DNA from 3 places in the Rhizobium sp. SYY.PMSO genome. Region 2 is predicted to be linked to each of the others. Evidence: riboswitches for the same ligand, from Rfam matches in the RefSeq annotation. Region 2 holds a riboswitch; each other region holds the start of a gene.

Region 1 (10,305 bases), on a different replicon from region 2:
ATGGCTGCCGCGCCGTTCCTGGCGAGCTTGATCCAGGCTTCCTGAAACAGATCGTCGACGTCTTCGCGGGATTTCGTTTTCGAGCGCAGATAGCGGCGCAGTTGGGTCTCATGACCAGAAAAGATCGCCAACAGTTCATCGTTGTGGTCTGTCATGAAGAGGTCCCGAGCGACGCCTCGTCCGCGTCGCGACAGCAATAGTATGCGCAGGTCGGGCTGGCAATAGTGGATTATTATAATCCAGTTTCTGGCGGTTTCGGACGGGCGATGACATGCGCGTCACGCCCAGATGGGGCTCGGCGGCTTTCGGCAACCTGCCGGCTACAAGAGCTTTTCAAAGTCGACGCTCGTATCCATGCCGGTCTTGGAGGGATAGGAAAAACTGCCGAAGTCGCTGTAGCCGCACTTTTTCCAGAAGCTCAGTGCCTTTGGCGCTTGGGCATCGGCATGCAGATAAGCGACGTCATATTCCAAGCTCAAGGCATCCCGCTCCAGACGGGTTGCGATTTGAGAGCCCAGGCCTGCTCCTCGAAAATCCGGATCGAGATAGACCCGAACGATCTGGCAAATTTCCGCGTCATCGCTATAGCGCTTGGCGATCCTTTGGCCTGTCGAAGGTTTACGCTTCAGGTCGTAGACGCCTCCGGTCGCTATGATCGCCCCGGAACCGTCGCGGACATGATAGAACGAGCCACGGTTTTCCCGAGAGAACCAGTTGCCGTCGCCATCGAGCAAAAGGGAATCGAGATCGGCGTGCCACTCCTTCGTATAATCAATGCCATAGAAATCCTTGATGATCTTAAGACAGAACTCCCGGATTTCAGAGGCAACATCTGTTCCACGGGCGGATTCGTCTCGAAGATTTTGAAACTGAAATTCCATGCTCCTCAACCCGTTCAGATGGGGAATTCAGGCTGGATGAGCGGTTCCGCATTTCACGGAATCGCTCTATCTCTTTGTTTTCACGCAATTCCGGACGGAAAATCATTGCGCTCTTTTGATCGGCGGTGCCATTCAGCCGCCGGCATCGAGGCGCTTCGGAGCCGTCGACCGCTTTTTTGAAGACGCCAAATCGGAAAAGGCGAAGGCGGCCGACATCCGCAAATTTGCCTAGGATTGGATCTTGAGCGCCTGCACCAAATCCTGCTCGAGATCGACCGGGTCTTCGAGGCCGATGGAAAGCCGGATGAGCTGCGGGCCGATTCCGGTTGCGGACCTTCGGTCTTCCGGAACGGCTGCATGTGTCAGCGATGCCGGGTGCTGGATGAGGCTCTCGACGCTTCCGAGGCTGACGGCGAAGCGGAAATAGCGGGTTGCCGTCAGCACGCGTTCCACGCGGACGATATCGCCCGCGAGCTCGATGGAAATGACGCAGCCGAAGTTGAACATCTGCCGGGCTGCCAGCGCATGCTGCGGATGGCTTTCCAAACCGGGATACACGACCCGGTCGAGACGCAATTCATCGGCTCGCCGCTGCAGGCTGGTGGCGAGCGACAGGGCCGAGGCGGATTGCCGCGCGCTGCGGATTTCCAGCGTCTTCAGTGAGCGGTGAAGCAGGGCGCAGTCCGTCGGCGACATCACCGCGCCGAGAGCGTTCTGCAGATACTTTATCCGCTCGGCAAGCCCTGCCGGCGCGGTGGCGGAAACAGCGACGACACCGCCCAGAAGATCGGAGTGGCCGTTGAGCATCTTCGTTGCCGAGTGCACGACGACATGGATACCGTGCTCGATCGGACGCTGGCCCGCGGGCGAGGAAAACGTGCTGTCGCAGACGGTGATTGCATTCACCTCGTTGCCGATCCGGGCAACGGCGGACAGGTCCACGATACGCAGCGTCGGGTTGGACGGCGTTTCGAACCAGAGCAGGCTCGGCCGATGCGCCGCGACTGCCTGCTTCAGGGCGTCGATGTCCGAGAAATCGACGAAATTTATCCTGTGGCCCGCCGTCACCGGCCTGACGTCTGCCAGCAGCCGGTAGACGCCGCCGTAGAGGTCGTGATGCGCCAGGATCGAGGAGCCGGCCGGCAAAGCCTCAAGCAATGTCGCCGCGGCCGAGAGGCCGCTCGGGAAGACGTGAGCGGTCTCCGCACCTTCGAGATCTGCGAGGCAAAGCTCCAGCATGTTGCGTGTCGGGTTGCCGCTGCGGGAATAGTCGAACCCTTTGCTGCGGCCGATGCCGTCCTGAACGAAGGTCGTTGCATGATAGACGGGGGGAATGACGGCGCCGGTCAAGGGATCGGGTTCCTGCCCGACATGGACGGCGCGGGTCGCGAAGGCCGCCTGATTGCGATTAAGCTCGTTTGCCACATTATTCCTTTCGATTTTGCCGAACGGCTGCAGCCTGAATCGCGGCCAATAACGACAATCATGTCCCGGAAGACCGAAATGACACTGACTTCTTACAAGTTCATGAGCAAGCCGAATTATCCATGCATGAACTGGGACGGCGAGGCGGAGATGCGAACCTGCGTCGGGGTCTTGCCGTAGATGCTCCTGAAGGACCCGGGTAAATGTACCGTGCTTGAAAAGCCAATCTCCATCGCGATATCGATGATGGATAAGAAAATATTCCTGACATAAATATATAAAGATTTATTTATGCCACTTGACTTTGGCGCTCCGTTGGTAAGAATCCGCGTGTCATGGTTCTCTGGGGCAGCTTGTCTGCCTTGGAGCTAAGAGGGAATCCGGTGAGCCGAGAAATCGGTTATTCCGGGGCTGCCCCCGCAACTGTAAACGGCGAGCCGCTGTCCACGACGTCACTGAGGCGACCAGCCTTGGGAAGACGGACAAAGGCGATAACCCGTGAGCCAGGAGACCTGCCAGGACAAGATAACGTCCACGGGCGGGGTGTCCCGGTGGTTGCTGCGACGGTTCCGAAAGGACCGTATTTGCACGCGTCCGCTTTACCCATGCCCCCTCAAACCAATGGGGTATGACAGTGTCACAGAACAACATTGCAGTAGCATCGCTCGGCTTTCCGAGAATCGGCCGGCATCGCGAGCTGAAATTCGCGCTTGAAGGCTTCTGGTCCGGCAAGATCGCAGAATCCGAATTACTTGAGACGGCCAGGAAGCTTCGGGCTGAAAACTGGTCTCTCCAGCGCGACTGCGGGATCACGCGCATCCCTTCCAACGATTTCTCCTTCTACGACCATGTGCTCGATACGGCCGTGATGGTAGGTGCCATCCCGTCCGTCTACGGCTGGACGGGCGGCGACGTCCTGCTGTCAACCTACTTCGCCATGGCGCGCGGCAGCCAGGGCGACGGTCATGCCGATTGCGGCCATACGCATCATGGTCACGGCGTGCCGGCGCTCGAAATGACCAAGTGGTTCGACACGAACTACCACTACATGGTGCCCGAAGTTTCCGAGGAGCAGGAATTCACGCTGACCTCGCAGAAGCCCCTCGACCATTTCCTGGAAGCCAGGGCGCTGGGCATTCACACCCGCCCGGTCGTGCTGGGGCCTGTTACCTTCCTGAAGCTCGCCAAGGCGCGCTCGGCAATCTTCAAGCCGCTGGATCTGCTGCCGAAACTGCTGCCGGTCTATGAAGAGCTGCTGCGCCGTCTCGCCGCTGCGGGTGCCGACTGGGTGCAGATCGATGAGCCGATCTCCGTCCTCGACCTGACCGAGGGCGAGCGTCACGCGCTTTCCGTCACCTACAAGACCCTGACGCAGGCCGTGCCGGAACTGAAGATCATGCTGGCGACCTATTTCGGCGGCCTGGCAGATAATCTTGCCGCCGTTGCCGCCCTGCCGGTCGCCGGTCTGCATGTCGATCTGCTGCGGGCTCCGGAGCAGCTCGACGATGTCTTGAAGGCCGTTCGCAAGGATCAGGTCCTGTCGCTCGGCGTTATCGACGGACGCAACATCTGGCGGGCCGACCTTGCCTCGATCCTCAACCGCCTTCAGCCGGTCGTGGCTGCCCGCGGCGGCGGCGGAGTGGAAGTGGCGACCTCGTGCTCGCTGCTCCATGTGCCGATCGATCTCGAGCTTGAGACGGCGCTCGATGCCGAGTTGAAGAGCTGGCTGGCATTCGCGACGCAGAAGCTCTCGGAGCTCTCCATTCTGGGTCGCGGTCTTTCCGAGGGCAAGGCTGCCGTCGCTGCCGAAGTCGACGCGGCCTCCAGAGCCATCGCCGCACGCGCCTCTTCCCCGAAAGTTACCGATCCGCTGGTGCGGGGTCGCATCGCCGGCATCGATGCGGGCATGAGGCAGCGCAAAAGCGCGTTTGCGGTGCGGCGCGCAGCACAGGCGGAAGCGATCAGGCTACCGCTCTTCCCGACGACGACGATCGGCTCCTTCCCTCAGACGCCGGAGGTTCGCAAGGTCCGTTCGGCGCATGCCAAGGGTACGCTGAGCTATGTCGACTACGAAGCTTTCCTGCGCAAGGAAACGGAGGCAACCATTCGCTGGCAGGAGGAAATCGGCCTCGACGTGCTGGTTCATGGCGAGTTCGAGCGCAACGACATGGTGCAGTATTTCGGCGAGCAGCTCTCGGGCTTCGCCTTCACCCAGCATGCCTGGGTGCAGAGCTATGGCTCTCGCTATGTCCGTCCGCCGATCATCTTCGGCGACGTTTCCAGGCCGAACCCGATGACGGTCCGCTGGTGGCAGTATTCGCAGTCGCTCACGGACAAGCCCGTCAAAGGCATGCTCACCGGTCCCGTCACGATTCTCAACTGGTCGTTCGTGCGTGACGATATTCCGCGCAGCGAGACGTGCCGGCAGATCGCGCTGGCCATCCGCGACGAGGTCAACGATCTCGAAGCCGCGGGCGCCAAGATGATCCAGATCGATGAAGCGGCCCTTCGCGAAGGCCTTCCGCTTCGCCACAAGGATTGGAAAACCTATCTCGATTGGGCGGTTGAAAGCTTCCGCATTTGCTCGAGCGGCGTCGACGATAAGACCCAGATTCACACGCATATGTGCTACTCCGAGTTCAATCAGATCATCGACGCCATCGCTGCGATGGATGCCGACGTTATTTCCATCGAGACTTCCCGGTCGAAGATGGAACTGCTCGATGCCTTCAGGAACTTCAAGTATCCGAACGAAATCGGCCCAGGTGTCTACGACATCCATTCGCCGCGTGTCCCCGAAGTCGGCGAGATGACCGAGCTCTTGTCGCTGGCACGCCAGCGGCTGCAGGACCGGCAGCTCTGGGTCAATCCCGATTGCGGACTGAAGACCCGCAAGTGGGACGAGGTCCGGCCGGCACTCGTCAATATGGTGCAGGCTGCAGCCGAGTTGCGCAAGGCCGCTCAGTAAAGCGATCTGATGGTCCGGCCAATCGCCGGACCATCCATCTTGTTAACCGGCAATCCGCTTTGGAAGTTGCGGCTTCTGCGAGCGACGCTGCCGACCGGCTCCCAAGTCGATCCCGTCAATGCTGCCAGCCTCTCCTTGTTCGTGATGGAGGAATTTGACATGACTTCGAGATCCGAAAGCCGTAACGGCGATCTGCGCATCTCCTTCGAGTTCTTTCCGCCGAAGTCGGAAGAGGCCGAGCAGCAATTGTGGAACACGGTTGCGGATCTGAGCGGCTGGGAGCCCGAGTTCGTCTCCGTGACCTATGGGGCAGGCGGCTCGACCAAGGCGCCGACGCTGTCGGCCGTGCGGCGGGTGATCCATGAGACGCCGTTCACGACCGCGTCGCATCTGACCTGTGTCGGCGCGACGCGCGAGGACACGCACCGGATGATCGACGAGTTCCTGGCGGCCGGCTGGCTCGATGCGCGTTTCGAGGGACTGGACGACAATACCGAGGAGCGGGCCAAGGTTGCAGCCGATGTCGCCGCCGAGCAGATCCGGGATCTGATGCGCCGCGGCATCCACGAGTTTCATCTCTATACGATGAACCGCTCGCCGCTGGTTTCCGCTTCGATCGAAAATATTCCCCAAGCAAATGCCGGCAATGCACGAGCTGGGCTTAAGCGGCCACGACCCGCTTCCGCGGGCGTATTGCCTTCACACGAACGCCTCGACCCGTTCCCAGGCGGCCGCCAGATGCCGTTCGATGATCTTCGACAGGCGATCGGCATCCCGCGCTTCGAAAGCTTCGATCATCTCTTCATGCTCGCGGACCGCCTTGGCCCAGTTCTCTTCGCCCTGATGCCCGACGAAGCGCACCCGCTTCAGGCGTCCCTGCAGCATGCCGTGGGTATAGGCCAGCGGCTCGTTGTCGGAAAGCGCCACGATGGCCGAGTGGATGTTCTGGTTCAGCTTGTAATATTCCATGCGCTTGCGCTCGCGATAATAGGCAAGCATCTGGTCATGCAGGGATCGGATATGCGCGATCTGCTCGTCGGTCGCACGCTCGCAGGCGATGCGTCCCGCAAGGCTCTCAAGGGTTCTGAGCACAAGCAACATGTCCTTGATGTCCTTGGCGTTGAACTGGCGCACAATGGCTCCTCGGGTCGGCACGAGCTCCACGAGCCCCTCGCTTGCCAGGAATTTTATCGCCTCGCGCAACGGCGTGCGGGAGACGCCGAGCCGCTGGCCCATCTGGGTCTCATGAATGCGCGAACCCGGCTGCAGCTCACCCTCGATGATCATGTCGCGCAGGCGATTGACGATCGCGTCGTGAAGGGACACGCGGGCGATCGGGCCGGACTCGCTGACAAATGCGCCCGATGTGCTCGAAACTGGGTCGGAGCCTGCCGCCATATCGATCCCCTAGCCTTTAGAAAATAATGATTTAGCTCTGGACGTACCTTTTCCGTCCACGTCTGTCCAGCCCTGATGCGGCATGTGGTATCATAATCTATTGCGTTCCGAATGTTGTATGCAAGATTTTCATCGTCAAGGGAATGCGTCGATAGCGTGCGGGCGGTTGCCTCAAAGCCAGCTGCAAGAACGAACAATTTCCACACCGTCCGCCGCCTCCGGGCCGCGCCTGCCATGGGCGGTCCTGCGGGAATCAGCCCCGAATTTGCAGCGCGACGCGATCGACGAGGTGGACGATACCGGCGAATGGCCGAGCGGAGCCAATATCGGCGCCGGCATGAAGCGGATCGTACGGCGGACCCGGCCCGGTGATGGATCGCAATGTCCATGTCGCGCTTTGCGCTGGATGCGATTGCCCATGGCGCGAATTTCGTTGACCATATACTGAACGGGCGGCAACCATGATCCATGGTGCCCGGCAGGCTAGATAGGGAGACTGGTCTTGATGCTTGATACGAGCGTTTCGTTCCTGACCGAACAGGACATGGCGGAACTCATCCAGTTCCGCCACGAACTTCACCGTCATCCGGAAATTTCGGGGGAGGAACATGAGACCGCGCAGCGTGTCGTGTCATTTCTCGCATCCCTGAACCCGGATCGGGTGGTGACCGCGCTCGGCAAGACCGGCGTGGCGGCGGTTTTTGCCGGAAACGAACCGGGGCCGACGATCCTTTTCCGATGCGAGCTCGATGCACTGCCCATAGCGGAAACAGGTTCGCCGCCTTACGCCTCGCGCGTTCCCGGCAAGGGGCACATGTGCGGACACGACGGCCACATGGCGATCCTTGCGGCGCTGGCGCGGGGTCTTGCGCGCAAGCAACCGGCCAGGGGCAAGGTCATATTGCTGTTTCAGCCGGCGGAGGAGACGGGCGCCGGCGCCCTGGCCGTTCTCGAAGATCCTCTTTTTGCCGAGGTCCGGCCGAGCATGTCTTTCTCCCTGCATAATTCGCCCGGCCATGCGCTGGGTTTTGCGGCATTGACGGATGGACCCGTCAATTGCGCATCGCGCGGAATCCGTATCCGATTGACCGGCAGAACCGCCCATGCATCGACACCGGGTTCCGGCAAATCTCCGATGCTGGCCATGACGCGATTGATGCCTGGGCTCGCGCGGATGTCGGAGGCTGGGATCAGGAACGAGAAGGGCCTGAACCGCGACTTCGCGATGATCACCGTGACGCACGCCACGCTTGGCGAACCCACATTCGGAGTAGCGCCCGGATCGGCGGAAGTCTGGGCAACGCTGCGAACGCTGATCGATGCGCGGATGGAGGCTCTGTCTTCGTCCGTCGAAACGCTCGCGCGGGAAATCGCAGCGGAGGAAGGTCTCGCGGTGCAGATCGACTATCATGATATTTTCCCGCATTGCGAAAATAGCCCCGAGGCTACCGACCATTTGAGGCGAGCCGTGGAAGACGAAGGCATACCCCACGGTCCCGGCACGCTGCCGATGCTTGCTTCCGAGGATTTCGGCCGTTTTCGCTCGACAGGTCCTACCGCGATGCTCTTTCTCGGAGCTGGAACCGAATGCCCGGCCCTTCATAGCCCCGATTATGACTTTCCGGATGTATTGATCGGAGTCGGCGCGACTATTTTCATGCGCGTCGCGCGCAATATCCTTGGCTGAGCGGTTGCAGCTCGCTCGATTCGACCGCAAAGGATATCCCATGAAGATCAAGGCAGCCGTTCTCGACGAAATGGGGCTTGCCCGTCCCTATGGCAAAAGCAGGCCGCTTGATGTGCAAATCCTGGACCTGGAAGGCCCGGGTCCGGGCGAGGTGCTGGTGAAAATGGCGGCAGCGGGCCTTTGCCATTCCGATCTTTCGGTGATCGAGGGCAATCGCCCGCATCTTGTCGGTTTCGGCGCGCTTCAAACTCGGGCAGGACGAGACGGCGGGAACATTCGCCCGTATTGTCGCCAGCCTGGGCGATGAAGACCTGAAATACTGGATGACGAGAATGAGACACATCGCATCGTGAGCTCCCGGCGCCACCCGGGCATGAACCATCCGTGACCGCTGCCGGCATGCTCTGGCGGCCCGCTCTGAAAGCGATTATTCCCCGACCATCTCGCGCTTCAGCCAGCTGCGGAAGGCTTCGAGGGGAGGGTAGTCGGCGCGCGATGCCGGCCACACCAGCCAATAGGCGCCCGAGCCCGCGACGGAGCGCTTCAAAACGGGCATGAGACGGCCGGCGCTCACTTCGACGTCGGCGAGATAATCGGGCAGCAGAGCGATGCCCAATCCGGAGATGGCCGCCTGCGTCATCGTGGCGAACTGGTCGAACAGCATCCCCTTCGCGGCGGGTGCGCTCGCACCTTGTGCCTCAAACCATATCTTCCAGGCGCTTGGACGCGTCTCAAGCTGAAGAAGCGGAAACTCCGAAACATCTTCGATCTGCCGAATGGGGTGGCTTGCCAGAACCTCCGGTGCGATGCAGGCGGTCAGCCGTTCGTCGAAGAGTTTCATATGGCCGGCGTCGCGCCAGTCGTCGGCGCCGAAATGGATCGCCGCATCGAAGCTTTCGGCTGTGAAGTTGAAGCGCTTGAGACGGGTTGCCAGGTTGACCGTGATGCCCGGATGGGCGGTCAGGAACGTTCCGAGCCGCGGAGCGAGCCAGCGCGTGCCGAAGGCCGGCAGGATGGCAAGGGAAAGGGTGCCGCCGCCGGGATTGGTGGTGAATTCCATGCTGGCCCGCTGAATGAGATCCAGCGCCCGCGTGATATCCTTGCCGTAGGCGAGAGCTGCCTGCGTTGGAATGAGCTTTTGCCGGTAGCGCTCGAAGAGCGGCCGGCCGAGCTGCTGCTCCAGATTTTGAAGGAGCCGGCTGACGGTGCTCTGCGTCAGGTTCAGTTCGCGGGCCGCTGCGGCGGTCGAGCCGGTTTTCAACACGGCCTCGAAGGCGAAAAGCAGGCTGACGGAGGGCAGGAAGCGACGAGGGCGCATCGAAACCTATGCATTTTATACATGATGTCAGGGGCAGATAGCGTTATCTCAGGCCCCTGGCAAGCATTATGTGAATAGGCAGCAACACGTTCGGTATTTTTGCATATTACACTCGCAACGGAGGTTTTCTTGTCTGCCGAGATCGCTTCTTCGAATGGCCATAGGCGCGACACAAGCGCCTTTGCCTGGAATGATCCTTTCCTCCTCGACGATCAGCTGTCGGACGAAGAGCGCATGATCCGCGATGCGGCTGCCGCCTTTGCCGGCGAGGAACTGCTTCCCCGCGTGGAGGCCGCCTATCTGGAGGAACAGACCGATCCCGAGCTCTTTCGCCTGATGGGCAGGGCCGGCCTGCTGGGCGTGACGCTGCCGGAGAAATACGGCGCCGCCGGCGCCAATTACACCGCCTACGGCCTGGTCGCCCGCGAGGTCGAGCGCATCGATTCCGGCTACCGCTCGATGATGAGCGTCCAATCCTCGCTGGTCATCTATCCGATCCACGCCTACGGTTCGGAAGAGCAGAAGGACAAATATCTGCCCGGCCTCGTTTCCGGCGAACTGATCGGCTGCTTCGGCTTGACGGAGCCGGATGCCGGTTCCGATCCGGGCGGCATGAAAACACGCGCCG
Region 2 (10,305 bases):
CGTGCTTGCCCATGTGAATGACCGCATGCGCATCGAAGGAGCGGCGCAGGAAGGCATAGAAGGCGAGATAACCGTGCGGCGGTACGAGATCGGGAGAATGGTAGCTCTCCTTCGGATCGATATTGTAGCCGCGCGCCGGCTGGATGCCGACGAGCACATCGCCGAACCGGGCGAACGGCAAGGCAAAGGCATCGTTCAACGCGTAAGGGTCCGCCTCAGGATCGCCCCAGCGACCCGTCATCTCATCCTGAATCTGCGTCGGAAGAGACGAAAAGAAATGCTTGTAATCGCTGAAGGAAAGCATTTCGCGAACGACGCGGCCATCATGACTCGAATTTGTCGGGCCTTCCGCCAGATGCCGCATCAGCGCATCGCCATCGGCCGGCAGATCGGAAACCCCATAGCCGGCCCCCTGCATCGCCTTCAGCACCTCGATCGTGCCGGCAGGCGTATCGAGCCCGACGCCATTGCCGAGGCGCCCATCCCGATTGGGATAGTTCGCCATGACAAGCGCGACGCGGCGATCGCCGGGCGGCGTATTGCGCAGCCGCGCCCAGTTGGCAGCCAGCCGCGCCGTGTAGCGCATGCGATCCCCATTGGGTTCACTGGCGACGATATTGGCCTCGACCCGCTCGTCATAGCGGGCGGCGGCCTTGAACGACACGGCGCGGGCGAGAACGCGCCCGTCGACTTCGGGCAGCGCCACGTTCATGCCGAGATCGCGCGCCGAAAGGCCCTGAGAGGACGCCTCCCAGGCCTCTTTCGACGAAGCCGAAAAGATCGCTTGGAGAACGACGGCTTCACCCGTTTCGAGCACCGTCGGCTGGCGGTCCGCGCCCGGTGCCGAAACGGCAAAGCCGGTGGTATTGATGACCACACCCGGTTTCAACTCGGTAAAGACGCTTTCGAGGATACCGACGGACACGGCATCTTTCAGACTATAGGCAAAGACCGGCAGCGGCCGCATACCCTCGGCGACAAGAGCCTCTATCACGGCTTCGACAGGCTTCGTCTCACCGCTTTGAACCAGCGCGCGATAAAAGGAAATCGCGACCGTTGGGGGATTGAATCCCTCCTCCGCTACCATCGAAGCTTTGGAAACTCTCCGCCATTCCTCGACACCGATCACGCCCCGTCCCGGCCACCATATGCCGGCCTTCATCAGGGGCACGGCAGGCATCGGCTTCTCGGCGCCTGAGAGCATCGCCTCGGCATAGGCAAGGAATGCACTGGAATTCGCCTCGCCGCCTTCGATCAGATAGGACCACAGCGCATTGAGATCGTCGAGAACGACATTGGAAAACGGGGTCAATCCGGGATCGGGCTTCGAGTCGCCCGGCAACACCGCAATCAAGGCCCCCTGACGCGCCGCACAGGCATGCAGCGCCTCCAGTGCATAGTGAAAATAGCTCGCTCCTCCGAGCGCCCGCACGATGATGAGCTTCGCATGCCGGGCCGTCCTGTCGATATAGGTATCGACGGACATCGGATGCTTTAGGCTCATCAGGCTCGCAAGCCGAAGGGAACGGCCGCCTTCGCCGTGCGCTGCGGCAACAGCCGCAAGCTCGGTATCGGCGGCAGACAGAAAGAGGATATCGCCGGGCGACTGGCCAAGGTCGATTGCCTCCTCGCCGTCGCTGATCGTTCCTTTTTGAGCTAGAAGGAGGTGCATTGGACCTCAGAGTACGCAGCTGCATACCCCCCTCTGTCACGTCGTGACATCTCCCCCGCAGGGGAGGAGATCATTCCAAGCAATGCCTTACACGCTCCATTCCCCAAACCTCCTGAAACTTCAGAGGTGAGTTGTTTGAGGACGATGAAGCCACGAGCTCCCAATCTCCCCCCCTGTGGGGGAGATGACGCGAAAGCGACAGAGGGGGGTATCGCACGGCAAAGGCTCAGCATCGATCAGACCAGCGCCTCGATTGCCTTGCGCACGATCGTCTCGTCCATCTCATGCAGGCCGATCACCACGAGCCGGGTCGCCCGTGCTTCGCCCGGCGTCCAGGCACGATCGAAATAGGTGTCGATGCGGCTGCCGACGGCCTGCACCTGTAGGCGCATTGGCTTGCCGGGCACGTCGACAAAGCCCTTGAGGCGCAGGACATCGTGTTCCGCGATCACGCCCTTCAGCGCCTCGACGAAGGCTGCCGGGTCGGCAACCGGGCCGAGCTCGACGACGAAGCTGTCGAATTCGTCGTGATCGTGCGGCGTGCCGTCTTCATGCTCGAGCTCGTGATGCGACTTGCGATTGACGATATCGCCTTCCGTGCCGATGCCGAGGCCAAGCAGGACGGCGGCAGGAACATCGCCGTTCTTCGCTTCGATGATCGTCGGCTTGCGGGCGGTACGTGAGGCGACCTCGGCGCGGACGCGGCCGAGACCGTCGACATCGATCAGGTCGGTCTTGTTGAGCACGATCAGATCGGCGCAGGTCAGCTGATCCTCGAACAGTTCCTCGATCGGGCTTTCATGGTCGAGCGAATCGTCCTCGACGCGGCGAGCCTCCACGGCGTCGTGATCGTCGGCAAAGCGGCCGGCGGCAACGGCCGCGCTGTCGACCACGGTGATGACGCCATCGACGGTAACGTGCGTGCGGATATCGGGCCAGTTGAAGGCGGCGACCAGCGGCTGCGGCAGCGCAAGGCCCGACGTTTCGATGACGATATGATCCGGACGGGCATCGCGCTCCAGAAGCTTCGTCATGGTCGGAATGAAATCGTCGGCGACGGTGCAGCAGATGCAGCCGTTGGTCAGCTCGATGATATCGTCCTCGGTGCAGTTCTCCGCGCCGCAGCCTTTGAGCACGTCGCCATCGACGCCGAGATCGCCGAACTCGTTAATGATCAGCGCGATCTTCTTGCCGCCGGCATTCTGCAGGAGGTTGCGGATCATCGTCGTCTTGCCGGCTCCCAGGAAGCCGGTAATGACGGTGGCGGGAATCTTTTCCTGGTTCATGTGGATCAACCCTTCATTTTCAGCGGCAAGCCCGCTGCGATAAAATAAACTTCGGCACTCGCCGCCGCGACCATCTGGTGCAGGCGGCCGGCATGATCGCGAAACTCGCGCGCCATGCGATTTTCCGGCACGATTCCGAGGCCGACTTCGTTGGATACGAGAACGAGCCGCGATCGCGCCGTCGGCAGAAAGGCGGTCAAGGCGGCAAACTCCGCCGCCATATTCCGTTCCGCCATCATCAGATTGGTCACCCAGAGCGTCAGGCAGTCCACCAGCACGGCGCGCCCTTCGGCATCGATCGCGGTCAGTCGCGACACGATATCCAGCGGCTCCTCATGCGTCTGCCATAGTTCGCCGCGGTCGGCGCGGTGCTGCGCGATGCGCTCGCGCATCTCATCGTCCCACGCCTGCCCGGTCGCCACATAATGGCGTTCGAGACCGCTATCCGAAATGAGGGATTCGGCGAATCCGGATTTGCCGGAACGCGCCCCGCCGAGGACGAAAACAGCCCGGGAAGTCAAAGAGGACATGCGCTATTCCCGCTCCCGCGCAACTGCGCAGGCCGGCAGCGCGGAGCTGAAACCGAAAAACAGGCGCCTCCCCGCCGAAAACTCGTCTTGTGCCATGACAACCTCCGTGCTGGCAGCGGAACTCACGTTCCTGGAACAGGCTCTGCGCCCGGCACGCGTGGCAGGTCTCCTGGCTCGCGGATAAAGCGCCGCGACGGGGGCGAACCGAAACCGGTCGCCCCCGACGTGCGCCAGCGGATCTTCCTCGCCTTCCCGGCAATGCATCATGAAAAGGCGGACGATTCGTAGAATGAGAGGCGTCCTGCCCCGGCTGATCATGATGCCCCGCCAGTGGCTTTTCCGGCTTGACGCCGTCCCGCCCGTTCGCCCCATGCGAACCACCGGCGGAATGCCATTCAAACCGAACGAAAGACCCTGACCGCTCTACAGTCGCGGGGTCGGCTGTGATGAGAACGCCCGGATTGGGTCCGTCCCTTCACATTCCCTTTTCATCCCATGCGGCAGATCGCCGCTCGGGAACCATTCGTTATGCCGGCAATGATTAGGCTTTCACTTCCTTCAAGTCAATCAAGGGCATGGATGCGACGCCCATCGTCCTGATTGCGAAACAGGCAAAATATTCCTGCAAAATCGGCGGCTTTTTTGCCGTATTTCTTTGATGTTAGGAGTTTATAGAGGATAAGTCCTCACATTCGAGTAAAAACGTATCGTCCGTTTCCCATGTTGCAGAAATTCCAACCGCGCCGCCTCGGCGTCTTCTCGGCCCTATTCGACCTCGGTCGGTTCAGAGCATTGCTGCGCCGTGGCGAATTGGGACTTGTTTTCGCCGGCGCGCTGGTGGGGGTAGCCTCCGGTTGCGCCGTGACCACGATGAGCTTCATCTCGCGCAAGCTCCACAGCATCATCTACGGCATCACTGACTACGAACGCCTGAGCTCGGCGGCGGTGGCGATTCCCGACAAATCCGTGCTGCTGATAGCGCCCATAGCGGGCGGCATCATCCTCGGCATCCTGCTCTATATATTGTCGCGCACGCGCAAGAAGCCGATGGTCGACCCGATCGAAGCCAACGCGCTGCATGGCGGCCGCATGTCGCTCACCGACAGCATGCTGGTCGCCGTGCAAAACCTGATTTCGAACGGATTCGGCGCCTCGGTCGGGCTCGAGGCAGGCTATACGCAGCTTGCCGCCGGCATCGCCTCGAAGTTCGGCTACAAGATGCAGATGCGCCGGGCGGACCTGCGCATGCTCGTCGGCTGCGGCGCAGCCGGCGCCATTGCCGCCGCATTCAACGCACCGCTCACCGGCGCCTTCTATGCCTTCGAGCTCATTATCGGCAGCTATTCCATCCTGACCCTGACGCCGGTCGTCGTTTCGGCACTGATATCGACGATGATCGCAAGGTTGCTCGCCGGCGACGATTTCGCCATCGACATCGATCATTTCGGCGCGATCGTTCCGGCGGACTATCTTCCGGCCGTCCTGCTCGGCGCCTTCTGTGCCGGCATCGGCATCCTGATCATGCAGGGCGTCGCCTGGGTCGAAGAGCTCGCACGCAAGAGTTCGATCGCACCGGCCTTCCGTCCCGCGCTGGGCGGCCTCGTCGTCGGGATGCTGGCGCTGATTTCGCCGCAGGTTCTGTCCGCGGGTCACGGCGCGCTGCATCTCAACCTGTCGACAAATGCAACGCTGGGGGCGCTGGTCGGCCTCTTCATTCTGAAATCGCTGGCCTCCGCGGTATCGATCGGCTCCGGCTTCAGGGGCGGCCTGTTCTTCGCGTCGTTGTTCATGGGCGCGCTGCTCGGCAAGATCTTCGCCTATTGCGCCCCGTATCTCGATCACGCCACGCTGACACCGGTCGTCTATGCCGTGGTCGGCATGAGTTCGCTGGCCGTCGCCATCATCGGCGGCCCGCTGACCATGACGTTCCTGGCGCTCGAAATCACCGGCGACTTTCCGATCACGGCGCTGGTGCTGGCGGCCGTCATCACCTCGTCGCTCGTGGTCCGCACGACCTTCGGCTACTCCTTCGCCACATGGCGCTTCCATCTGCGCGGGGAAAGCATCCGCAGCGCCCACGACGTCGGCTGGATCCGCAGCCTTACCGTCGCCCGCATGATGCGCCCCGACGTGCACACTGCAAGCGTCGGCATGAGCATCGAGGAGTTTCGCCGGAACTTTCCGATCGGCTCGGCCCAGCGCGTCATCCTGGTCGATCAGAACGAGAAATATTCCGGAATGGTTCTCGTGCCAGACATCTACGCGAGCCCCGTGGAAAAGGACGACGAGGAACACGGACTTTCCGACTTCATCCGGCATCGCAATGAATTCCTGCAGCCGCAGATGAACGCCAAGCAGGCCGCCGCCATGTTCGACCAGACCAAAAGCGAAGCGCTCGTCGTGGTCAACGACCTGATCGAGCGCAAGGTGATCGGCCTGCTGACGGAAAGCTATACGCTGCGCCGCTACAGCGAAGAACTCGACCGTCGACGCCGCGAAGTCTCGGGCGAGCTCTGAAGGGCTCGGCTGCGCAAGAGCGCCGCGCATCCCTGGTCGACACGCTTTACCGGACCAGGCTGTCGAGCCAGGCCGGATCGAGCACGCTTTCCAATTCGGCCGCGATGTCGTCCAGCGCCGTGTCGACACCGGCGCGGTAGTCCGTGCGCTCGCCGGCCAGACCAAAGCTTGCGAGCAGCCTTGCCCGATAGGCGTCGCTGCCGAACAGCCCGTGCAGATATGTGCCCATGACGCGGCCGTCCGGCGACACCGCTCCGTCGGGGCGGCCGTCGATGACGGTCGAGGGCCGTTCGCAGTCGGCGCCGCGCGTCACGCCGAGATGGATCTCGTAGCCGGAGAGCGGCACGTCATATTCCTTCGATACGGCAAGGCTGTTGCGCACCGTCTTTTCCGGCGCCATCTCCGTCTCGATGTCCAGAAGACCCAATCCGGGCGTCTCGGTGAGCGATCCCTCGATGCCGAGTGGATCGTGGACCATGCGGCCGAGCATCTGGTAGCCGCCGCAGATGCCGATGACACGGCCGCCCCTGCGCACATGCGCGGCGATGTCGTGATCCCATCCCTGGCCGCGCAGATCGAGAAGATCACCGATCGTCGACTTGGAGCCCGGCAGCACCACAAGTCCTGCGTCGGCCGGCAAGCGCTCGCCCGCCCGGACGAAGACGAGATCGACGTCGGGCTCCGCCCTCAACGGATCTAGGTCGTCGAAATTGGCGATGCGCGACAGCACCGGCACGGCAACCTTCAACGCACCGGTGGAGCCGCGCGCAAGCCGCTCCAGGACGACGGAATCCTCAGCCGGCAGGCGGGCCGCTGCCTTCAGCCACGGCACGACGCCGTGGCACTGCCAGCCCGTAAAGCCGCCGACAGCCTCTATGCCCTCACCGAAGAGCGAGACATCGCCGCGAAACTTGTTGATGATGTAGCCGCGGATCATCCGCCGGTCTTCCTCCGGCAGGATATGATAGGTGCCGACCAGCGACGCGATCACGCCGCCGCGGTCTATGTCCCCGACCAGCACCACGGGCACGTTGGCGCGTGTCGCAAAACCCATATTGGCGATATCGCCCCGCCGCAGATTGATCTCGGCGGGGGACCCAGCTCCCTCCACGATGACGAGATCGGTTCCCGCGCGCATCGCGGCGAAGCTTTCCAGCACCGCGCCGAGCAATTGCGGCTTGAGTGCCTGATAATCCCGTCCCTTGGCATGGCCCCAGACCTTGCCCTGCACGATAATCTGGCTACCCGTCTCCGACTGCGGCTTCAAAAGCACCGGGTTCATATGCACGGACGACGGCACGCGCGCCGCCAGCGACTGCAGCCATTGCGCCCGGCCAATCTCGCCCCCGTCCTCGGCAACGGCAGCATTGTTGGACATGTTCTGCGGCTTGAACGGACGAACGCGCACGCCCCGGTTGGCGAACAGACGGCACAGTCCGGCGACCAATACCGTTTTTCCGACATCGGAGCCGGTCCCCTGCAGCATGATCGCCTTTGTCATTCCCCACCACCTCGATAGGCTGCAGCCACTGAAAACGCGGAGCTTCGCCTTGATTTCGCCGCGATCTTCAACCGCCGGAAACGGCCGTGACGATACAAAAATACATCACTTTCAATCATGCTCTATTTGCGACACCGGATGACGATTCCGTCCATTGTTAGTTCCGCGGAAGAGGATTATCTCCAGCGCGAAAACATACAACGAAACGGGCCGATCCGGCTCTGAGGATACCCCAATGCTCTTCATCTTCAACAGACAGAATTCCATCCAGATCGCCTGGAACGGCAAGGTTCCGACGTATCGTCCCGAGAGCCGCCTGCAGCAGCTGGACACACGCTTCGGCATGATCGGCTTCATCCGCACGTATAATGCCGGCTGAGATCGCGTCAAGCCACCCGTCCGATACATGAGAAGCCGCCACGCGACAGCGCCGGCGGCTTTATTCTGGATGCCCATCGAAAATTGAAAATTTGAGCCTGCGTGCCGCGCCGGCCCCGGATCGTTTCGAAACGGGACCCTTTAAATGCGAAAACCGCGCGATCCCGAGATCGACGCGGTTTGCCAAAAACGCCGGCTTCCCTGCACGTACACCGCAAGGTTCGCTTTCCCCGGTACGCACTACCTGATCCAGGGAAGCAGCGGTATGTCCCCCGCCACGCGTCGATTGATAAACCGACATCGTTACCGGAGGGTTATTAAGTGCTTAAATTAGAGTGAATCCGAAAATTTTTTGAAAATTTTCCTCTTTGCGTTGAGAAATCGCAAACGACGCAAATGAAACAAAAAACGTCTTTCAGGGACGCGGGATTTCGGCCGCATGTGACTTCGCCGGTATCCAAAAGCTCGATCGAAGCCGCGGCTTGCCCATTTTGCAGCCGTGAATAGCAGAAAATAGGCTAATTCAGGCGCTTATATCGGCTTCTCCAAGAGGCACGATAACTCCAGCCGGCCGCCGGGCTGTTGATTTCTTCATTCAAATCCTTAGGCTGCCCGTCGTCGATGCAGAGAACATCCGGCCGGGACAAGATTCCGCGGTCGCAAAAAGACCAAGTGCACGACAGCAGCAAAGGGGACCGTACCGGCGTCGTCAGCGGCGTTAAACGGTTGTGGTTGGACCACGCTGACTGGGATCGGCAAACATCGAAAACATTGGGAGTCGATTTCCACAACGTAACGAAAAATTGGGAGACGATATCAAATGAAGAAGCTTCTCGCTTCAGCCATCTTCGCCTTCGGCGCCTATGCATTGGCTGGCTCGGCGCATGCTGCGGATTGCGGCAACGTATCGATTGCTGAAATGAACTGGGCATCCGCAGGCGTGGCCGCCCAGGTCGACAAGATCATTCTGCAGAATGGCTACGGCTGCAACGTTACCCTGGTGACGGGCGACACGCAGCCGACATTCACCTCCATGGACGAAAAGGGCGAGCCGGACGTCGCGCCGGAACTCTGGGTCAACGCCGTGCGCACCGCGCTCGACAAGGCCGTATCCGAAGGCCGTCTGATCGAGGCCGCGCCGCTTCTGAGCGACGGCGGCGTCGAAGGCTGGTGGATTCCGAAATACCTCGCCGACGCCCATCCCGACATCAAGACCGTTCAGGACGCGCTGAAGCATCCAGAGCTCTTCCCGGCCCCCGAGGATCCGTCCAAGGGCGCTGTCTATGACTGCCCGGCGGGCTGGAACTGCCAGATCTCCACGACCAACCTGTACAAGGCCCTCGGCGCAGACAAGCTCGGCTTCACGCTGGTCGATACCGGTTCCGCCGCCGGCCTCGACGGTTCCATCGCCAACGCCTTCGAAAAGAAGATCGGCTGGCTCGGCTACTACTGGGCGCCGACCGCCATCCTCGGCAAATACGACATGGTTCGCCTGAGCTTCGACGTGCCCCACGACAAGAAGGAATGGGACGCCTGCACCGCGATTCAGGATTGCGCCAACCCGAAGGTGAACTCCTATCCGGTTTCGGACGTCTATACCGTCGTGACCAAGGCCTTCGCCGACAAGGCCGGCATCGCCATGGACTATATGAAGACCCGCAAGTGGGATAACGCGACCGTCGGCAAGGTTCTCGCCTGGATGACCGACAATCAGGGCACCAACGAGGACGGCGCCAAGTACTTCCTCAAGACCTACCCCGACATGTGGACCAAGTGGGTTTCTCCGGACGTTGCCACCAAGGTCAAGGCTTCGCTCTAATCCATGCTGCGGAATCGGCGGCGGGCCTGTGCCCGCCGCCGATTTCACATTCGCAAGCCGCAAGGGAGATGACGCTCATACCGACAGGGCGACGCGGCGCAAGGTCGCAACGAGTGCAGATCGGCGAGCGCGGATGTAGTAAGAATTCAGGGGCAGCCTGAAGAACCGGTCGCAGTGCTGCTAGACCATCCGAGTGTGAAGGCCACACGCCCGGACCAGGACAGAACCGGACTAAGAAGGGGAAATACATGGCTATCCAGTGTACGATCCTGCCGAATGTGCTCTGCAACTTTCCGGCAATAGATGAATCGCTCATACGCCTTGCGCGCAAGAATATCGACGACGGCTTCAGGGCGTCGGTGCGCGCCTACGGCAACCTCATCGACGCCATCGTGCAGCCTCTGCAATGGTTTCTGAACTACCTGGAATGGATTTTCACCAATACGCCCTGGTTCATCATACTGATAGCCATGATGCTCGTCGTCTATGCCGCCAGCCGCAACCTGAAGATTGTCGCCGGCACCGCGATCTCCATGCTTCTCATCGGCGTCTTCGGCCTCTGGACCGACACGATGGTAACGCTCGCCATGGTGACGGTCTGT
Region 3 (10,305 bases), on a different replicon from region 2:
CACGGTCAGCGGCCTGCTCGATTTCGGCGACGTGGTCGAGACATGGCGCGTCGTCGAGATCGCCGTCGCCGGTGCCTATGCGCTGATCGGCGCGGATGATCCGGTGGATGCGATCGCATGTCTTGCCGGCGCCTATCACGCGGTCAATCCTGTCAGCGACACCGAAGCGGAGCTCATCTTCGATCTGACCTGCACGCGCTACGCGGTCAGCATGTGCATGGCGGCAAAGCAGATCCGCGACAATCCGGAAAACACCTATCTGCTGGTCAGCCAGGAGGATGTCTGGCGCGAATTGCAACGCTTGCAGCGCGAGAACCGCTCTTTGGCGGTTGCCCGCATCCGCGATGCCTGCGGCTTCGAGCCGGTCCCGCATGGCGTTCGCATCGAGCGCTGGCTGGAAAGGAATGCTCATGACTTTGCGAGAGTTCTCAAGCCGTCGCTTGCCAAGCCGAAGGTGCTTGCGCTCGATCTGACGGCGGCCGGACCGGATGCCGGGGCGTGGACGACGCTCGATGCCGACGGGGCCGAACGGCTGATCGAAGAGCGCGTGGCCCAGGCCGGAGCCGATTTCGCCATCGGCCTCTATGCAGAGGATCGCATCATCTACAAGGGCGATGCCTACGAGACGCCGACCGCCGGGCAGCGCCGGACGATCCATCTCGGCATCGATGTTTTTGCCCCGGCGCATGAATCCGTTCATGCACCCTTTGCCGGTGCGGTCGCCTTCATTCACGACGATGCGGTCGAGTTCGGTTTCGGCCCCACGGTCATGCTGGAACATCGCACGGAGGAGGGAGACATCTTCTGGACGCTCTACGGCCATCTTTCGCGCCAGAGCGTTGCCAGGCTGGCGGTAGGGCAGGCTGTCGCGGGAGGCGAGGCTTTCTGCAGCCTTGGCGAGGCCTCTGAAAACGGCAACTGGTCGCCACATCTGCACTTCCAGATCGTCACCGACCATCTCGGCCTCGGCGCACGGATGCACGGTGTCGGGGTGGGCGATAAATGGCAGGTCTGGCGGGCCATCAGTCCCGACCCGAGCGTGGTGTTCGGCTTTTCCACGCCCGCTTCGGTCATCGTTGCGCGCGACAAGGATTTTCTGGTGCGCGAGCGTCACCGGCGGATCGGCCGTTCGCTCAGTATCGCCTATTCCGCAACGCCGCTGAAGATCGTCGGCGGCGAAGGGGCCTATCTCATCGACGAGGAAGGCACCCGCTGGCTCGATATGGTCAACAACGTCTGCCATGTCGGCCATTGCCATCCCCGGGTGGTGAAGGTAGCGCAGGCGCAGATCGCCAAACTCAATACCAACTCGCGCTATCTGCACGACTCGCTCGTCGAATACTCCCGTCGCCTGGCAAACCTCTTGCCCGATCCGCTTAACGTCTGCTTCTTCGTCAATTCGGGCAGCGAGGCGAACGACCTCGCGATCCGGCTGGCGCGTGCCTATACCGGCAACCGTGACATCATCACCGTCGACCACGCCTATCATGGACATCTGTCGAGCCTGATCGACGTCAGTCCCTACAAGTTCGCCGGCAAGGGCGGGGAAGGGCGGCCGCGGCATGTGCGCGTTGCGGAGATGCCTGATCTTTATCGCGGCAGGTTCCGCTACGGCGATGCGGAGGCCGGCCGCAAATATGCCGAGGACGTGCGCGATCAGGTTGCGGCTTTGGCGGTGGAAGGCCGGCGTCCGGCGTTGTTCTTCAGCGAGGGTATCCTCGGGACCGGCGGCCAGCTGACGCTCCCGGCCGATTATCTCAAGGAAGCCTATGCCCATGTCCGGGCGGCGGGCGGTCTTTGCCTGGCCGACGAAGTGCAGGTCGGGTTCGGCCGCGTCGGCAGCCACATGTGGGCTCACGAATTGCAGGGTGTGGTGCCCGATATCGTCACGATGGGCAAGCCGATCGGCAACGGCCATCCGATGGCTGCCGTCGTGACGACGGAAGCGATCGCGGCGGCCTTTGCCAATGGCATGGAGTATTTCAACACTTTCGGCGGCAATCCGGTTTCCGCCGAGATCGGCCTTGCCGTTCTCGACGTCATCCGCGACGAGCGGCTGATGCATCATTGCCGCGTCATCGGCGACCGGTTGATGGATGGCGTGCGCGCGCTTGCTGCGCGCCATGAGATCATCGGCGACGTGCGTGGTCACGGTCTCTTCAACGGCGTCGAGCTCGTGCGCGATCGCGAGACGCTGGAGCCTGCCGCAGCGGAGCTGGATTTCGTGATCGCCGAGATGAAGCGCAGGCATCACATCCTGCTCAGCAGCGAGGGGCCGCATCATAACGTGCTGAAGGTGAAGCCGCCGGCCCCGTTCAGCGCCGAGGATTGCGACCGGTTCCTCGACGGGCTCGACGACACCCTGTCTCGTTTGCCTCCTCGCTAACCCTCCGATCCAGAGCAGCGATCACGCCGCGACGATTTCGGCGGCGGTATAAACGTTTAAATTTCGACTGCGACAAGGGTGATGCCCGACGTTCGGCGACTTGAATGAAAAAGGACAAGACAGTGCACAAGCCGCTCGCCAGACAGAACAATTTCGATCCCAGCCGGCAGGATGCTGGCATGCTGGAGCTTGGCGTCTGCTATTATCCGGAGCAATGGCCACGGACGAAATGGGAGGAAGATGCCGCGCGCATGGTGGAGCTGGGGCTTGCCTGGGTGCGCATCGGCGAATTCGCCTGGTCGCATATCGAGCCGAAATCCGGTGTCTTTCAATGGGACTGGTTCGATGACGCGATCGACGTACTCGGCAAGGCGGGGTTGAAGGTCATCATCGGCACGCCGACGGCGGCGCCTCCGAAGTGGCTGGTGGATCGTTATCCGGATATTCTCCCTGTCGACGCGCGCGGTGCCGTTCGCAAGTTCGGCGCGCGCCGCCACTATTGCTTTTCGAGCCAGCGCTATCGCCTGGAGGCCGCGCGCATCACCGAGGCGGTGGCGCAGCGCTATGGCGGGCATCCCTTCGTGCATGCCTGGCAGACCGATAACGAGTATGGCGATCACGACACGATTCACAGCTACTCGCGAGCCGCTCTCCACGCTTTCCGCGAATGGCTGGCCGCGCGATACGACACGATCGAGGAGCTGAACCGCGCCTGGGGCACCACATTCTGGAGCATGCATTACAACGGCTTCGACGAGGTGGATCTGCCCAACAATCTCGTGGAGGAGCCGAGCCCGACCCATCTTGTCGACTATTTCCGCTTCTCGTCGGATCAGGTGAAGAGCTTCAACAAGGCGCAGGTCGACATCATCCGCCGCCACTCACCGGGTCGGCCGGTCACGCATAATTTCATGTCGCAGAACACCGATTTCGATCACTACAAGGTCGGCGAAGACATCGATATCGCCTCGTGGGACGTTTATCCCATGGGCGGGCTCATGAACGGGCGGCTGAGCGCCGAGGAGAAGCGGCGCTATCTACGCGTCGGCGATCCCGATCAAACGGCCTTCAATCACGATCTCTACCGGGCAGTCGGCCGCGGCCGCGCCTGGGTCATGGAGCAGCAGCCGGGGCCGGTGAACTGGGCCTCGCACAACCAGTCTCCGGCCGATGGCATGGTGCGCTTGTGGACGTGGCTCGCCTATGCCCACGGCATCGACATGGTGTCCTATTTCCGCTGGCGGCAGGCGCCGTTCGCGCAGGAGCAATTCCACGCCGGTCTTCTCCTGCCGAACAGCGACGAGGATCAGGGCTACCGGGAAGTCGCGCAGGTCATTGCCGAGATGAAGCTGTTGCCGAAGGGCGAGGCGCGCGGCAGGGCTGACGTTGCGTTGCTGCTCGATTACGAATCGCGCTTTGCCACCCGCGCGTTGCCGCAGGGCCGCGACTATGCCGCCTCCGCCATCGCGCTCGACTGGTATTCCGCCGTCTCGCGTCTCGGCGTGGATATCGATGTCATCGGCCAGCATTCCGATCTGGAAGGATACAAGCTGATACTGGCGCCGGATCTCGTCATCCCGGAACCGGATTTCATTGCGCGCCTCAAGGCTTCCGGCGCCAAGGCGCTGTTCGGGCCTCGCAGCGGCAGCAAGACCCGCGATATGCACATTCCCGCCGATCTGCCGCCGGGCGTGCTTGGCGACCTCCTGGATTTCCGCGTCACGCGCGTCGAGTCCTTGCCGCCGTTCCAGTCCGAGACTGTTCTCTATGGCAATTCGAGCCACGAGACCTCCACATGGCGGGAAACGGTCCGGACCACGGAAACGGTGCTGGCGACGTTCCAGGGAGACTATCGGCCGGGTTCGCCCGCCGTCATCGGCAACGATGTCGCGCGCTATTGTGCCACGCTGCCGCGCGACGAATTCCTGCTGAAGCTGATGGGCGACACGTTTGCCTGGGCTGGCGTGAACGGCCTGCCTGATCTCGGCGATCTTCGCCTTGCGCGGCGCGGAAGGCTGCACTTCGCATTCAACTATGGAAGCGCGGTGGCGGCCGTACCCGCGGCGCGGGATGCCAAATTTCTCATCGGCAACCGTGAGCTTGCGCCTGTCGGCGTGGCCGTCTGGCTCGATGGGGACAAGGGCGCTACGGCCGAGTGACGCGCCTCGACGGCAGGCTCGTCCTGCCGTTCGCGGTGCGACGGTATTCTTATGGTAATATCGACAAAACGTCCGATGTCGTCCTGTAGGGCGCCGATGTCGTTTTCCTGTGCGCGCCATGGCGCCGGGCATGATCTTCTGACCGTGTTCAAGGTGCCATTGGCAAATCGTGCCGAGGGATAATTGGGAAACCGGTCGCAGGCCGGTGCTGCCCCCGCAACGGTAGCGGACCGAATGCTGTCGACCGATGCCACTGGCAAAATTGCCGGGAAGGTGGTCGGGAGCGTCCGAACGGACAGGTCCGAAGCCCGGAAACCAGCCTTGACGGCAGGCTTGATTGATCACGGCGGGTGATCGGGAGGCGAATGCGGGCATCTTGAAGCGGTCCGGTTCCAATCTCGCAGCTTTCGTAACAGTCATGCATGCGCCGGCCCGGCCGCCGCCGAAGTTGCGGGCGCGGGACTGATTTCGCTGCTGTTCAGCCCGTTGAGGAGCGGGCCGATCCGAAGATGCCCGGGATTCCGGGCGACGATGATCAAGCGTACTATCAAGGAGGAGATGGCATGACAGGGAACAGAGGCGTCGTCTATATGCGACCCGGCAAGGTCGAGGTTCGCGATATCGACGATCCGAAACTGGAGGCGCCGGATGGCCGCCGCATCGAGCATGGCGTAATCCTGAAAGTGATTTCCACGAATATCTGCGGCTCCGACCAGCATATGGTGCGCGGCCGCACGACCGCCATGCCGGGTCTCGTGCTCGGGCATGAGATAACCGGACAGGTCATCGAAAAGGGCATCGACGTCGAGATGCTCGATGTCGGCGATATCGTCTCGGTTCCGTTCAACGTCGCCTGCGGTCGCTGCCGCTGCTGCAAATCGCAGGACACGGGCGTCTGCCTTACGGTGAATCCGTCGCGGGCCGGCGGCGCCTATGGCTATGTCGACATGGGCGGATGGATCGGCGGTCAGGCGCGCTACGTCACGGTGCCCTACGCGGATTTCAACCTGCTGAAGTTTCCCGACCGCGACAAGGCCATGGCCAAGATCCGCGATCTCACCATGCTGTCGGATATTCTGCCGACCGGCTTTCACGGTGCGGTCCGCGCGGGAGTCGGCGTGGGGTCCACCGTCTATGTCGCAGGTGCCGGCCCGGTCGGCCTGGCGGCTGCCGCCTCCGCCCGCATCCTGGGCGCTGCCGTCGTCATGATCGGCGACTTCAACAAGGACCGCCTCGCGCATGCAGCCAAAGTCGGTTTCGAACCTATCGATCTTTCCAAGAGCGATCGTCTCGGCGACATGATTGCGCAGGTTGTCGGCACCAACGAGGTGGACAGCGCAATCGATGCCGTGGGTTTCGAGGCGCGCGGTCATTCCGGCGGCGAGCAGCCGGCAATCGTGCTTAATCAGATGATGGAGATCACCCGCGCAGCAGGGTCGATCGGCATACCCGGATTGTACGTGACGGAAGATCCGGGCGCAGCGGATGCCGCGGCCCAGCATGGCAGCCTGTCTCTGCGCTTCGGTCTCGGCTGGGCGAAGGCGCAATCCTTCCATACCGGGCAGACACCGGTTTTGAAGTACAACCGGCAACTGATGCAGGCTATCCTGCATGACAGGCTACCGATCGCTGACATCGTCAACGCCAGGATCATTTCACTCGAAGATGCGGCGCAAGGCTATGAAAGCTTCGATCAAGGTGCGGCAACGAAGTTCGTTCTCGACCCGCATGGCGATCTGTTGAAGGCAGCATAGGGAGAAACGAACCTCACGCGATCGCAGATCGACGTTGAGGTGAGCATAGACCGGGAGCGGAATTACATATCTTCGCTCCCGGTATCGTTTGGGCAAACAGCGATGAGTTTGCCGGACAACAAAGAGGCGGCAAATGCAGATGCCGAAGTCAGATCAGTAGCACCGATCATGCAGATTCCGGCAGTGCCGTCGCTGATCGCAAGCAGATATCCGTGGAGGCAGTTGTCCGTCGACATTCGAGATCCTGATCGGAAATAAGGTTTCTCGGTTCAGCAGACGGCGCTGCCCTTCCTCATGATTTGAACCACAAATTTACATTCCCATGGCATCCCGGAGCGGCTACGGTACGGCCGGGAAGACGAATTATTACAGATAATAACGGATGGTGTTGCCATTATACATCTATCCTTTACATTTATACGGGCATCCCTATGGAGGAGCTCCGTCATCGCTTCCTGAGCAACGGCGGCCTGGCAAGGAACGCTAACCTGAAGAGAAAAGACAAATGGCAAACTTTCTTGATAAGTGGTCTTCGAAGAAGGCCGATAAGCCGAAGGCTGGTGCACGGAATGTCGTCGATACCTTTCGTGCAAGAGTAGCCGAACAGAAAGCATATCTGGAAGAGTATGAGCGCGATGCAGCCGGCTTCAAGAAGTGGCGCTCCACCTGGTTCCAGCGCGTCCCCGGCGGCTTTGGCGTCACCGTCGGTCGTGACTCCGTCAATGCCGGTCATGGGTTGAGCTATGTCGTCGTCGAAGCTGTCAAGGATGTGGCAGAGTTTCTCGACGATCTCGCCTATCATGCTGAGAATGATGTCGGCTTTCAGCAGGCTCTCGAGCAGAACCGCCGGCGTCGTGTCGCGCTTCTGAATGCGGCGAAGACCGGAGACGATACAGTTAGCTCGAAGAGCAAGGCGAAAGCCAAGCCTGCAGCAGCGAAGCCGGCAGCAGCCAAGTCCACCGCGGCCAAGTCTGCAGGCGGCAAGGCTGCGCCGAAGGCCACCCGGGCAAAGGCTGCTCCCGCAGCAACTCCGGCGCCGGCAGCCGCAGAAGCGGCAAAGCCGAAGCGCACCCGCAAGCCGAAGGCTGCAGACGCAGCTGAGTAAATACGATGAAGCCCGCTTCGGCGGGCTTCATTTCCTCATTGCTGAATGGTTGCAAGGGTCGCTTCACCAAACCTGTTTTTGGCAGTGCCCAGGTCGCGGCGAAGCAAACCGGATACGGTGAGACGCGAATTCGGCGTCAGCTACGCTGAAGCGAACGGATCGGAGCGGCATTTGCCGCTCCTTTCGGTCGATCTCACTTTTTCTCGCTATACGCCTTGATGGCGGAGGCAACTTCGCTCCGGGCTTTTTCCGCACTCTCGAAACCGCCGACCTCGACGATCTTGCGGGCATCGGGAAGCTGCTTGTAGACGCGGAAGAACGCCTGCAGACGGTCCTGCTCGACCTTGGGAAGATCGGAGATTTCCCTGATGCTGTCGTAGGTCGGGTCGATCTTCGTCGTCGGTACTGCGACGATCTTGTCGTCGACTTCGCCGCCATCGATCATCTTCAGCACGCCGATTGCCCGCACGCGAACGATAGCGCCCGGAACGATCGGTTCGCGCGTATAGACGATGGCGTCGAGCGGATCGCCGTCACCGCCGAGCGAACTGGTGATGGAACCATAGTTCGCCGGATAGGCGACCGGCATCGACTGGAACCGGTCGACGACGATATGACCGGTCTTGGCGTCGATCTCATATTTGGTGAAGCTGCCGGCCGGGATCTCGATAGCGGTGTAGAATTCCCGGCTTTCGTCCTTCGGCTGAGGATAGTCGATATAGGATACATAGTCGGCAGCCGAGGCAACGGTGCCGGACAGGATCGTCAGTGCAACGATGGAAATAAGCTTTTTCATACACGCCCCCGCGTCAAGGTTGAACAATATCGCCCTAATCAAGGGGTGTTACGGGCTTGTGACATATATCGATGAATGCACAGGGAATGGCCGGGCTTTCCCGCAGAGGGAGATCATCATCGGGAGCGATGAAGGCCGGCATTCACATCATGGGAGCCGGTCATTCAAAAGCCATAAAACTGACGAGGCTCGGTAGGGTAAGACGGATCGGCATGATCCATGCAGCCGCTGCCCGACTATTTTCGATGCGCTATCTCGTGCGTTGCAACGCACTCCTGTCGGCAGCGAGTTCAATCACAAGGACCTGATGAGAAGGTTCGCCGCGACCAAAGCATATCTGCGAGGTTCAATGCGATGTATTCCATTCAAGACCGTATTCCGGTTTCCATCGTTATTGCAAACTACAACTACGCACACTTCCTGAAGCGCAGCATCGACAGCGCACTGGAGCAAAGCTACGGCGACGCCGAAGTCATCGTTGTCGACGATGCATCGACGGATGCAACCGCCGACGTCGTTGCCTCCTATGGGTCGCGCATAAAGACATGCCTGCGAGAGGTGAATGGCGGGCATGCCGCCGCGTTCAACACAGGCTTTGCCGCCAGTCGCGGCAAGATCGTGCTGTTTCTCGATGCGGATGATTATCTCTATCCGAATGCTGTTTCGGAGGTTGTCGACGCGTGGGAAGAGAACACGGCACAGGTTCAGTTCCGGCTGCACATCGTCGATGAAGACATGCATGTAAGGGACGTCTTTCCGCCGGAGGAATTGCCGTTCGATTCCGGCGATGTCACCCCCCAATTGCTGCGAAAGGGTCGCTACCAGACGACGGTGACGAGCGGTCTGGCGTTCAGGCGCTCGGTACTGGACAAGGTCATGCCCGTTCCCGAGCAGGAGTTTCGGCAGGGCGCCGATGGATATCTTGCCACGGTGGCGCCCCTCTATGGCGAGGTGACGTCCATCGATGATTGCCTTGGTGCCTACCGCATTCATGGCGCCAATCATTCCGTCTTCGCCAAGAAACTCGGTCAGCGCGCGCGCTGGCGCATACAGCATGATTTCCGGCGGCTGGAGGCTTTGTCGGATCAGGCAACCGAGATCGGGCTGGACGTGCCCGGCGATGCCGGTCTGCACGATCCCGTGCATTTGGAGGAGCGCCTGGCGTCGCTTTGCATCGACAGGGAACGGCATCCGGTCTCCAGCGATTCCAGGCTCTCCCTTGCCGCCGCCGGAGCGGTCGCCAGCCTGGAGATGAATGCATCCGCAAGACGTCGCGCGATGCTGGCGGCCTGGTTTCTTTCCGTCGGCGTTCTTCCTCGCCGAATGGCGAAGGCGGTCTTATCCTGGAAGCTCGTTGCCTCGTCGAGGCCCCGGCTTCTGCTGCGCCTGTCGAAAACCATCCGCCATGCGATGGGTTAGCGCGTCGCAGGGAATTTATCCAAGGATTGCCGGATCCAGGAAACATGCGCAGCGGTTTTCCGTTCGGAATTGCGCAGCAATAAAAGGATAGAGCGTTTTCGCGATTCGAAGAAAGCCGAAGCGCTCTATTCGGATGTGCCGGATTTGTGCGGCGCGCGCAGCAATGCGTCAATCACGGCTCGATGATGGATGTTCCGCGCGAAACGGCTATCGGCGGCGAATTGCATCAACCCCGCGAAGGCATCCCTGGCCGAAGGTTTCCTGCCCTCGCCGCGAAGATAGGCGGTCAGGCGCCGGTAGCGGGCATTCGCCTTGATTTCGAGCGGATTGCCGGGCCCCATCTTCTTCAATGGCCACCATGACCAGCCGATGCCGTTTCTTTCCTGCAGCGCCACAGCGCGGGCATACCAATCGTTGTTGTTCTCGCCGGATTCGCCGTTCCATAGCGGCATGTCATATTGCTCGCGCAGCTTTAGAAAGGGCTCGATCGATTCCTGTGTCGTCGGCGTCCAGTATTTGTGAAAGCTGAGCGTCGTGTTGCGGTCCTCGATCGGCAGCACGCCGGCATAATTGTTGCCCCAGCAATTGCCTTCGATAATCAGCATGTGTTTGGTGTCGATGGCGCGCACGGCGCGGATGGTGCGCTGATAGATATCGCGCAGCGGCCGGTTTCCGGTTTCACGGCA

Evidence for each region. Region 2 has a riboswitch for cobalamin ahead of cobU (bifunctional adenosylcobinamide kinase/adenosylcobinamide-phosphate guanylyltransferase). Riboswitches for the same ligand answer to the same signal wherever they lie in the genome.
Region 1: it holds a riboswitch for cobalamin, as region 2 does, so the genes downstream of both, metE (5-methyltetrahydropteroyltriglutamate--homocysteine S-methyltransferase) here and cobU (bifunctional adenosylcobinamide kinase/adenosylcobinamide-phosphate guanylyltransferase) in region 2, are expected to answer to the same signal.
Region 3: it holds a riboswitch for cobalamin, as region 2 does, so the genes downstream of both, fdhA (formaldehyde dehydrogenase, glutathione-independent) here and cobU (bifunctional adenosylcobinamide kinase/adenosylcobinamide-phosphate guanylyltransferase) in region 2, are expected to answer to the same signal.

What each region holds. Positions count from the first base shown of each region.
Region 1 covers NZ_CP177351.1:421,231-431,535, forward strand. The annotation lists gene ACJJVH_RS28680 (sigma-70 family RNA polymerase sigma factor) at 1-155, opposite strand, end outside; gene ACJJVH_RS28685 (GNAT family N-acetyltransferase) at 321-881, opposite strand; gene ACJJVH_RS28690 (trans-sulfuration enzyme family protein) at 1,110-2,306, opposite strand; cobalamin riboswitch at 2,626-2,841, shown strand; gene metE (5-methyltetrahydropteroyltriglutamate--homocysteine S-methyltransferase) at 2,941-5,274, shown strand; partial or broken gene ACJJVH_RS28700 (methylenetetrahydrofolate reductase) at 5,434-5,934, shown strand; gene ACJJVH_RS28705 (GntR family transcriptional regulator) at 5,974-6,672, opposite strand; gene ACJJVH_RS28710 (amidohydrolase) at 7,178-8,359, shown strand; partial or broken gene ACJJVH_RS28715 (alcohol dehydrogenase catalytic domain-containing protein) at 8,400-8,579, shown strand; gene ACJJVH_RS28720 (LysR family transcriptional regulator) at 8,787-9,677, opposite strand; gene ACJJVH_RS28725 (acyl-CoA dehydrogenase) at 9,912-10,305, shown strand, end outside.
Region 2 covers NZ_CP177349.1:1,630,526-1,640,830, forward strand. The annotation lists gene cobN (cobaltochelatase subunit CobN) at 1-1,672, opposite strand, end outside; gene cobW (cobalamin biosynthesis protein CobW) at 1,909-2,958, opposite strand; gene cobU (bifunctional adenosylcobinamide kinase/adenosylcobinamide-phosphate guanylyltransferase) at 2,964-3,488, opposite strand; cobalamin riboswitch at 3,630-4,027, opposite strand; gene ACJJVH_RS07920 (chloride channel protein) at 4,209-6,005, shown strand; gene ACJJVH_RS07925 (cobyric acid synthase) at 6,052-7,506, opposite strand; gene ACJJVH_RS07930 (hypothetical protein) at 7,742-7,885, shown strand; gene ACJJVH_RS07935 (ABC transporter substrate-binding protein) at 8,705-9,703, shown strand; gene ACJJVH_RS07940 (ABC transporter permease) at 9,952-10,305, shown strand, end outside.
Region 3 covers NZ_CP177350.1:700,698-711,002, forward strand. The annotation lists gene ACJJVH_RS21655 (aminotransferase class III-fold pyridoxal phosphate-dependent enzyme) at 1-2,386, shown strand, start outside; gene ACJJVH_RS21660 (beta-galactosidase) at 2,491-4,545, shown strand; cobalamin riboswitch at 4,680-4,884, shown strand; gene fdhA (formaldehyde dehydrogenase, glutathione-independent) at 5,109-6,299, shown strand; gene ACJJVH_RS21670 (hypothetical protein) at 6,362-6,535, opposite strand; gene ACJJVH_RS21675 (hypothetical protein) at 6,805-7,404, shown strand; gene ACJJVH_RS21680 (inorganic diphosphatase) at 7,598-8,200, opposite strand; gene ACJJVH_RS21685 (glycosyltransferase) at 8,555-9,619, shown strand; gene ACJJVH_RS21690 (glycoside hydrolase family 5 protein) at 9,745-10,305, opposite strand, start outside.